Regions from separate parts of the Bacillus halotolerans genome, predicted to be linked through region 3. Evidence: predicted binding sites of a transcription regulator. Region 3 holds the regulator's gene; each other region holds the start of a gene.

Region 1 (3,132 bases), 1.1 Mb from region 3:
TAAAGGCGAGAACGGCCCATCCACCTCCGAGAGCTGCGGAAAGTAAGGGGAGGATCAGGTGATAGCCCCACGACCAGTAAGCAAATACTCTATTATTCTTCTCCCGGATCACCGACTTCACATAAAATGAACTTCCGATAAAAAACAAAGCAGATTGTGCGAAAATAAACCATGCCCAGCCGTCAAGAGTCTCCGTCCCCAGCCAGCAGCTGGCGAGTCCGCCTGTACAAAAGAATAAGACGCCCGCAAAATCATTCAGCAGCGCTCGTTCATTTTTTAGCCGGGCATAATACACATGAATGAGAAACAGCGGCAGCAAAGAAAAGGCAAGCCAGATAAAAGACGGCTTATGGATGACAGCGGCAAGCAAAAAGCTGCAGGCTGGAAAACTGTAAGAAATTATCCACTTTTGATAGGGTTTGATTTGTTTCTTTTTTAATGCCAGCGTAACAGGATAAACAGCCAAATAAAGAAAAAGCCAGCCTAAAAATAGGGGTATATGCCAAAGAACCGCTCCTCCCTTCACCATACCGAGGCAAAACGGAATCAGCAGCATGGCCCAAGCGCCGTGCTGCTTCGGAATAAGCGCCTTCATCGAAACACTCCTTTCTTGTTTCATTATAAAAGCAAAAATACCGCCAATAAGTGACATTCATCATATCATCTGTGAAATACATCACTGCTGTCATGGATCGGCCGGGCTACACTAAAGCTATCCTTAGCACAGGAGGCTTCCCTATGAATCAGTGTGACTATTTATTTTTTTTGAAACAACTTCCTATGTTTAATGAAGTGCCTCTATCCATTGTCGAAACATTGCTGAATAACGGGACGTTTATCCGCGGTTCATGTGATCAGGATCCATCTTTTCTCCATTCTCAATCCATTTATATTGTATTAAAAGGCAGTATTCGTTTTATTGACAGCAGGCTGCCTGAAGGGTCGCAAACCGTTGCGCTGTGGGAAAAAGGCGATGTGTTTCCCATCGATCAAAAAGGCGGGATGTTTTTATCTCCATTCATTTCAGTCCGAACATCCGATGACATTCTTATGCTCAATATCCCTTTTTACATATTAAAGAAAATCATGTCCTATTATCCGCAGCTGCAGATGAATTTTCTGGTGATGCTCCAGCAAAATGTCTTTTTCTCTTATGAGCTGTTTTTGCGATACATGCATAGATCTCAGGACGAAAACGCTGAGCCCGATTCCTAAAAGGAACCGGGTTTTTTGTTCGGTATTTCCATTCCTTCTTCCTCATGTGAACTTTCTGTGAAAAAAGGGGAGTGTGTGACATAGTTCACAAGGAAACATCCTGCCTCTGTATATAGTGAATTTAGAATACCTGACTCGGAAGGAGTGAAATATTCATGAAAAAAAAGAAAATGAGTCCGTTGTTTAGGAGATTAAACTATTTCTCTCCTATTGAGCATCAATCAAATAAACATAGCCAAACAACCTATGAAGATCGTGATTGGGAGAATGTATACAGAAACAGATGGCAGTACGATAAGGTCGTCCGCTCTACCCACGGTGTCAACTGCACAGGGTCCTGCAGCTGGAATATATACGTGAAAAACGGCATCGTCACGTGGGAGGGTCAAAACTTGAATTATCCGTCAACCGGCCCGGATATGCCTGATTTCGAACCGAGAGGCTGTCCGCGGGGGGCCAGTTTTTCATGGTATATTTACAGCCCGCTCCGTGTGAAATATCCGTACGTGCGCAGTGTGCTGATCAATTTGTGGCGGGAAGCATTGCAGGCTCATCAAAACCCTTTGGAAGCATGGAAATCGATCGTTGAAAATCCGGATAAAGCGAAGTCCTATAAACAGGCGCGGGGAAAGGGCGGCTTTGTGCGCGCTGAATGGCCGGAGGTGCTGAAGCTGATTTCTGCTTCTTTGCTGTATACGGTTATAACATACGGCCCTGACCGGAATATCGGGTTTTCTCCGATTCCGGCTATGTCTATGATCAGCCATGCGTCAGGCTCGCGGTTTATGTCTTTGATTGGCGGCCCTATGCTCAGTTTCTATGATTGGTATGCGGATCTTCCCCCGGCATCCCCGCAAATCTGGGGCGACCAGACAGACGTCCCGGAAAGCAGTGATTGGTACAACTCAGGCTATATCATCACATGGGGCTCCAATGTGCCGTTAACGAGGACGCCGGATGCGCATTTTTTGGCAGAAGCCCGCTATAAAGGCGCTAAGGTCATCTCAATCAGCCCGGATTTCGCGGAATCCTCTAAATTTGCAGATGACTGGCTGAGCATCCGCCAAGGAACAGACGGCGCGCTTGCGATGGCGATGGGTCATGTGATCCTGCAGGAGTTTTACGTTAATCAGAAGACAGAGCGTTTCATAGAGTATGCAAAGCAATATACGGATTTCCCGTTCTTTGTCACTCTAACTAAAGAGGATGGCGTGTATACGGCCGGGCGTTTTCTTCATGCAAAGGACATCGGGCGGCAGACGGAGCATGATCAGTGGAAGCCTGCGGTGTGGAATGAACGTACAAGCGCATTCGCGATCCCGCAAGGAACAATAGGCTCCCGCTGGGACGGCCAAAAGAAATGGAACCTGCACATGATAGATGAAGAAACAGGCGAATCGATTGAACCCCGGCTTTCGGTGCTCGGCATAGAGGACGAAATCGGCACGGTTCGAATCCCTTATTTCTCAAATGAGGGGAACAGAGTGCTTGAGCGAGATCTGCCTATAAAAAAACTGGCGCTGGACAATGAGGATGTGTATGTCACAACCGTATTTGACTTGATTTTGGCTAACTACGGCGTGAATCGGGGGATCGGGGCAAAATCAGCCTGCTCGTATGACGATCCTGAGCCGTTTACGCCAGCCTGGCAGGAGCAGGTGACAGGGATCAAAAAAGAGATGGTCATTAACATTGCCAGGGAATTTGCTCAAAATGCGATCGATACAGAGGGCCGGTCCATGATTATCGTAGGAGCGGGGATCAACCACTGGTTCAACTCAGACACGATCTACCGGGCGGTGTTAAATCTTGTTTTACTGGTAGGCGCCCAAGGCGTAAACGGCGGAGGCTGGGCTCATTATGTGGGACAGGAAAAACTCCGTCCTGCTGAAGGCTGGCAGACGATCGCCAACGCTA
Region 2 (3,132 bases), 1.0 Mb from region 3:
TGGCGATGCAGCTCGCGAGAATCGCGAAAAAAGCGCCGCGCCAAATCGCTGAGGAAATTGTCGCTTCTTTTGATAAAGGAAAGGCTTCTATTGAAAAGCTTGATATCGCCGGTCCTGGTTTTATCAATTTCTATATGAACAATCAATATTTAACGAAGCTGATCCCGTCTGTATTGGAAGCGGGAGACGCGTATGGAGAAACAAACATCGGAAACGGCGAACGCGTTCAAGTGGAATTCGTATCTGCAAATCCGACGGGGGACCTTCACTTAGGCCACGCGCGCGGTGCGGCTGTCGGCGATTCCTTGTGCAATGTGCTTGCAAAAGCGGGTTACGATGTGAGCCGCGAATACTACATTAACGATGCCGGAAACCAGATTAACAACCTGGCGCTTTCTGTAGAAGTCCGTTACTTTGAAGCGCTTGGACTGGAAAAACCGATGCCGGAGGACGGCTACCGAGGTGAGGATATCATTTCAATCGGAAAGCGTCTCGCTGAGGAATACGGCGACCGTTTCGTCAACGAAGAAGAAAGCGAACGCCTCGCATTTTTCCGTGAGTACGGTTTGAAATACGAGCTGGAGAAGCTTCGCGTAGACTTGGAAAACTTCCGCGTGCCGTTTGACGTGTGGTATTCTGAAACATCACTGTACCAAAACGGAAAAATCGATAAGGCGCTGGACGCGCTGCGTGAGAAAGGCCATGTCTATGAGGAAGACGGTGCGACTTGGTTCCGTTCCACAACGTTCGGAGATGACAAAGACCGCGTACTGATCAAAAAGGACGGCACATACACATACCTGCTTCCTGATATCGCCTACCATAAGGACAAGCTTGACCGCGGCTTTGATAAGCTGGTCAACGTATGGGGCGCCGACCACCACGGCTACATCCCGCGTATGAAAGCGGCAATCGAAGCGCTTGGCTATGAAAAAGGAACGTTGGAAGTAGAAATCATTCAGCTCGTGCACCTTTACAAAAACGGCGAGAAAATGAAAATGAGCAAACGGACGGGGAAAGCGGTAACGATGCGCGACCTGATTGACGAAGTTGGCCTGGATGCCGTGCGTTATTTCTTCGCGATGCGCAGCGCTGACACGCATATGGATTTTGACTTGGATCTTGCTGTATCAACATCTAACGAAAACCCTGTGTATTATGCGCAATACGCACATGCCCGCATTTGCAGCATGCTTCGCCAAGGGGAAGAGCAAGGACTTAAGCCGGCGGCAGACCTTGATTTCAGCCCTATTCAATCAGAAAAAGAATATGATCTGCTGAAAACAATCGGCGGTTTCCCAGAGGCAGTGGCGGAAGCGGCGGAAAAACGAATTCCGCACCGTGTGACGAATTATATTTATGACTTGGCTTCAGCTCTGCACAGCTTCTACAATGCGGAGAAAGTCATCGACCCTGAAAACGAAGAGAAAAGCCGCGCGCGCTTAGCTTTAATGAAAGCAACGCAAATCACGCTGAACAACGCGCTTCAATTGATCGGCGTATCGGCTCCTGAAAAAATGTAACCAAGCTGAAAGGACAAAGCCAGAGGGCTTTGTCCTTTTTTTGTTAAAAAATCGTGTGATATAGTTCACAATCTTCTTCGCCGAGTTTTTGTATGATAAGGCTGATTATTGAATCAGTGAAAGGGGCAAGCCGAATGATTAACCGTCAACACTTTCAATTATCGCTGCAGTCATTAAGCTTGGTGGCAGGGTTTATGGTTTGGGTGCTGATTTCGTCACTTATTTCCCAAATCACATTAGATATTCATTTGAGCAAAGGCGAAATTTCCTTGGTAACGGCCATACCCGTTATATTAGGATCGCTTCTCCGCATTCCGCTGGGGTATTTGACCAACAGGTTTGGCGCGCGGATCATTTTTATGATCAGCTTTATATTGCTTTTATTCCCTGTATTTTGGATCAGTATTGCAGATTCCCTGTTTGATTTAATCGCGGGCGGTTTTTTCTTAGGGATTGGGGGAGCCGTTTTTTCCATTGGGGTTACATCTCTTCCGAAGTACTATCCTAAAGAAAAACATGGCGTTGTAAACGGTATTTACGGTGCCGGGAATATCGGAACCGCGATCACTACATTTGCAGCTCCCGTGATTGCTCAAGCGGCGGGGTGGAAAAGTACGGTGCAAATGTATATGGCTCTGTTGGCTTTATTTGCTTTGCTGCACTTTTTCTTCGGTGACCGGCATGAGAAGAAAGTGAAGGTGTCCGTAAAGACTCAAATCAAAGCCGTTTACCGAAATCATGTGCTGTGGTTTCTGAGTCTCTTTTATTTTATTACGTTTGGCGCCTTTGTCGCTTTTACAATCTATCTGCCAAACTTTCTTGTTGAGCAGTTTGATCTGAGTCCTGCGGATGCCGGGCTGCGGACGGCAGGTTTTATTGCTGTATCCACGCTGCTCAGGCCGGCGGGCGGGTGGCTGGCTGATAAAGTGAGTCCGCTCCGCATCCTGATGTTTGTCTTTGCCGGCCTGACATTATCGGGCGTCATCCTGTCGTTTTCGCCGACGATCGGCATTTATGCCTTTGGGGCGTTAACGGTTGCGGTGTGCTCCGGGATTGGAAACGGGACGGTTTTTAAACTGGTTCCTTTCTATTTTTCTAAGCAGGCGGGAATCGCCAACGGAGTTGTGTCTGCCATGGGCGGATTAGGCGGCTTTTTCCCTCCGCTGATCCTGGCGAGTGTATTTCAGGCGACGGGACAATACGCCATCGGATTTATGGCGCTTTCGGAAGTCGCGTTAGCAAGCTTTGTCATTGTCATATGGATGTATTGGCAGGAAAGAATGAAAACACACACAGAGAGAAGCGGGCACAGCGTAAACTGACGGGCCGCCGGCGATTGGGGAATTCACGAGATTGTAAGTTTTTTCTGAAAAGCGCAAATGATTTCACGTTACAATAGATACACAACGTGACTTTTCTTCGAGGTGAGCTCATGAACTTTCTCTCTGTTCGAACATCTGATAAGGATCTTATTTCCAGTGATCTTCATCAATTGCTGGAATCCATCAGCACAAAAAGAAAAATCGAAAAACACACATACCTGTTTCGAGAAGGAATGGATGCAGAAGAGCTTTATCTGATTCAGTCAGGACTCATTGAAATCGGGAAG
Region 3 (3,132 bases):
TTGATTATTGGAGGATTATTTTCATGAGAAACCCGATAGTGTGGGGAATGATCTACTTTGCCGTAGGGTGCATCTTTACTTATCTCGCCGCAAGCTCGCCAGGCAGCATGTGGTCATTTTACTCCATCCTGCTGATGGTGTTCGCTGCATACAACATCAGCATTTCTTTTAAGATGTTCGCCTTTTCATTTAAAATAAAGAAGAACCAGAAATAAAGAAAATCCATTTCTCTTCTATGAGAAATGGATTTTTTATGTTGGCTAAGAAGAAACGTCCTGATCGGCAGCACTGCTTTTCTGCGCTTTCCGATAGGCAGCCTTCGATATTAAAATACTGATTTCATACAAAATCAAGAGCGGAACAGTCACCATCATATGAGACAAAAGCTCAGGTGGTGTAATCAGAGCAGCAATCACAAGCATCGTAAAGTACGCATACTTTCTGATTTTCGCTAAGAACATCGGTGTCACAATTCCAAGCCTTGTCAAAAACATAAGGATGACCGGCATTTGAAACAACAGTCCAAACGGAATCGTCAGCTGCAGAAGAAAATGAAAATATTCATTAATTCCAATCACCTGAGTGACATTCAAATCCTGAGAAATCCGTTTCATAAAATCGACAACAAAAGGAAATAAAATATAATAGGAAAAAGATAAACCCGCTAAAAACAGCAAAATAGAGATCGGAATGTAGCTGAGCGTTACTTTGCGCTCCTTTTCATAGAGGCCCGGGCTCACAAAAGCCCAAAGCTGATAAAGAATAACCGGCGAAGTCAGGACAATCCCGATGATAAACGCAAACTGCATAAACACATAAAGCGGGTCTGTCAGATTAAACGCATTGAGCGTGAGCTCCTTCGCTTCATCCGTTTCTTGCAGATACACTATAATCGGCTTCGCTAAAAAAAATCCCGCGATAAAGAAAACGACAAACGCCAGCGCCACAACCAGCAATCGTTTTCGAAGCTCCGCAATATGCTCCAGCAGCGACATTTGATTCACTTTCATTTGTGTCATCCTAACTTACTGATTCTCTTTCTTTTTTTCCTCATCATCACTCGCTAATCCTTTAGTAGCGTTTTTGAATTCACGAAGTGTGTCTCCAGCCGCTTTTCCCAACTCAGGCAGCTTTTTGGGGCCAAAGATAATCAGAGCAACGATTGCGATAACAGCAAGGCTTCCAGGACCGATCGGCATATTTGGGCTCCTCCTTTCCGGTTACTCGATTTCCTCTAAAACAGAATAATGCTTCAAGAAATAAACCAGTGACTGAAGCTCTACAGCTAAATCTATATGATGAATTCGAATGTGTTCCGGCACATTCAAACGGGCCGGCGTAAAATTAAGAATACCCTTGATCCCTAACGCAACCAATCTGTCGGTAATCGATTGGGCCGCAACTGCGGGCACTGTCAAAATGGCAACTGATTCGCCTTTTACATGCTTTTCAAGATCATCGAGGTTAAAGACGGGCACACCGCCTACCTCAGTTCCTATTTTACTCTCATTTATATCAAAAGCCATAGAAATTTTTGTGTTATTATTTTTTGTGAAATTATAGTGAAGAAACGCTGTTCCTAAGTTTCCGACACCAATCAAGATAACGTCTGTCATTTCATCCTGATCCAGCGTTTTTCGGAAAAATGACAGCAAATAATCGACATTATATCCGTATCCTTTTTTGCCAAGAGCTCCAAAATAGGAAAAATCCCTGCGAATCGTGGCAGAATCAACCTTTACGGCATCGCTGAGTTCAGCGGATGATACACGCTGTTTTCCTGACGCATGCAGATTCTTTAAAAAGCGATAATAAAGCGGCAGCCGTTTTGCCGTCGCCTGCGGAATTTTTGATTGATCCTTATTCATTTTTGGTCCTCCAAATTATACTCGGATAGTTCTCTTTTAAAGTCACCGTTTTTCCCGCCTGTCTTTTCCAGCAAGCAGGTAGGGCCGATGACCATCCCCTTATCAAGCGCCTTGCACATATCGTAAACAGTAAGGGCACACACCGATGCAGAAGTTAGCGCTTCCATTTCCACACCTGTACTCCCTTTCGTTTTGACCTGTGCTTTTATATGAAGTATAACTTCTGTTTCTTTTATTTTCCAGTCAAACGAAATATCGACCCCGCTCAAGGATAGCGGATGGCACATCGGGATGATATTTGATGTTTGTTTCGCAGCCATAATACCCGCCACCTGAGCGACAGCAAGTACATCTCCTTTGCCGATACCATGGCTTTTTATTTTCTCGTACACTTCACTCTTCATGTGTACGCTTGATACAGCCGCCGCAGTACGGACAGTCGAAGATTTTTCGCTGATATCCACCATCTGGGCTCTGCCCTGTTCATTAAAATGAGAAAATCCATTCATAGTAAAAACTCTCCTTAAACAGATCATACACTATTTTCTTCTCTATGTCTTATTCGGCCAATGTATTGTTTGCTGAGTTCTGGTTCATAAGCTACACTTAACTTATTATAGCAGAGGTGAAATAATATGATGATCTTACAAATTAATCAGCTTTCCAAATCATTTGGTGCTGATACTATTTTAAACAATATAAAGCTGGAAGTCAGAAACCGTGATCGCGTCGCTATTGTAGGAAGAAACGGCGCTGGGAAATCTACACTCCTTAAAATTATCGCAGGTCACCTTTCATATGAAAAGGGTGAAATGATCAAGCCGAAAGATATCACAATGGGCTATTTGGCCCAGCATACCGGCTTGGATTCTAAGCTTACCATAAAAGAAGAGCTGCTGACTGTTTTTGATCACTTAAAAGCGATGGAAAAAGAAATGCGAAACATAGAAGAAAAAATGGCGGCAGCTGACCCAAGTGAACTGGAAAGCATCATGAAAACCTACGACCGCCTTCAGCAGGAATTTAAAGATAAAGGCGGCTATCAATATGAAGCAGATGTCAGATCTGTGCTGCACGGTCTCGGCTTCAGCCATTTTGACGATTCAACACAGGTGCAAAGCCTAAGCGGTGGTCAGAAAACAAGACTGGCCTTGGGTAAGCTTCTGTTAACACAGCCCGACCTTCTCATTCTAGATGAGCCGACCAACCATCTGGACATTGATACGCTGACATGGCTTGAACATTATTTACAAGGCTATTCAGG

What was found. Region 3 encodes Rex, which represses fermentation and respiration genes when NADH is low (regulators of the CRP and FNR family bind a similar motif). Its sites were predicted from a motif close to TTGTGAAATATTTCACAA; they were not measured.
Region 1: a site for Rex is predicted at 1,289-1,306, ahead of DIC78_RS12310 (nitrate reductase subunit alpha). Genes of this name have one in related genera too.
Region 2: a site for Rex is predicted at 1,577-1,594, ahead of DIC78_RS12290 (nitrate/nitrite transporter). Genes of this name have one in related genera too.

What each region holds. Positions count from the first base shown of each region.
Region 1 covers NZ_CP029364.1:2,407,281-2,410,412, forward strand. Annotated here, with positions in the region: gene DIC78_RS12300 (YwiC-like family protein) at 1-595, opposite strand, end outside; gene DIC78_RS12305 (cyclic nucleotide-binding domain-containing protein) at 739-1,215, shown strand; gene DIC78_RS12310 (nitrate reductase subunit alpha) at 1,371-3,132, shown strand, end outside.
Region 2 covers NZ_CP029364.1:2,403,452-2,406,583, forward strand. Annotated here, with positions in the region: gene argS (arginine--tRNA ligase) at 1-1,523, shown strand, start outside; gene DIC78_RS12290 (nitrate/nitrite transporter) at 1,658-2,845, shown strand; gene DIC78_RS12295 (fumarate/nitrate reduction transcriptional regulator Fnr) at 2,956-3,132, shown strand, end outside.
Region 3 covers NZ_CP029364.1:1,353,533-1,356,664, forward strand. Annotated here, with positions in the region: gene DIC78_RS06795 (CPBP family intramembrane glutamic endopeptidase) at 1-27, shown strand, start outside; gene DIC78_RS06800 (DUF4305 domain-containing protein) at 24-215, shown strand; gene tatC (twin-arginine translocase subunit TatC) at 261-1,019, opposite strand; gene tatAY (sec-independent protein translocase protein TatAY) at 1,026-1,199, opposite strand; gene DIC78_RS06815 (redox-sensing transcriptional repressor Rex) at 1,221-1,868, opposite strand; gene moaC (cyclic pyranopterin monophosphate synthase MoaC) at 1,865-2,377, opposite strand; gene DIC78_RS06825 (ABC-F family ATP-binding cassette domain-containing protein) at 2,504-3,132, shown strand, end outside.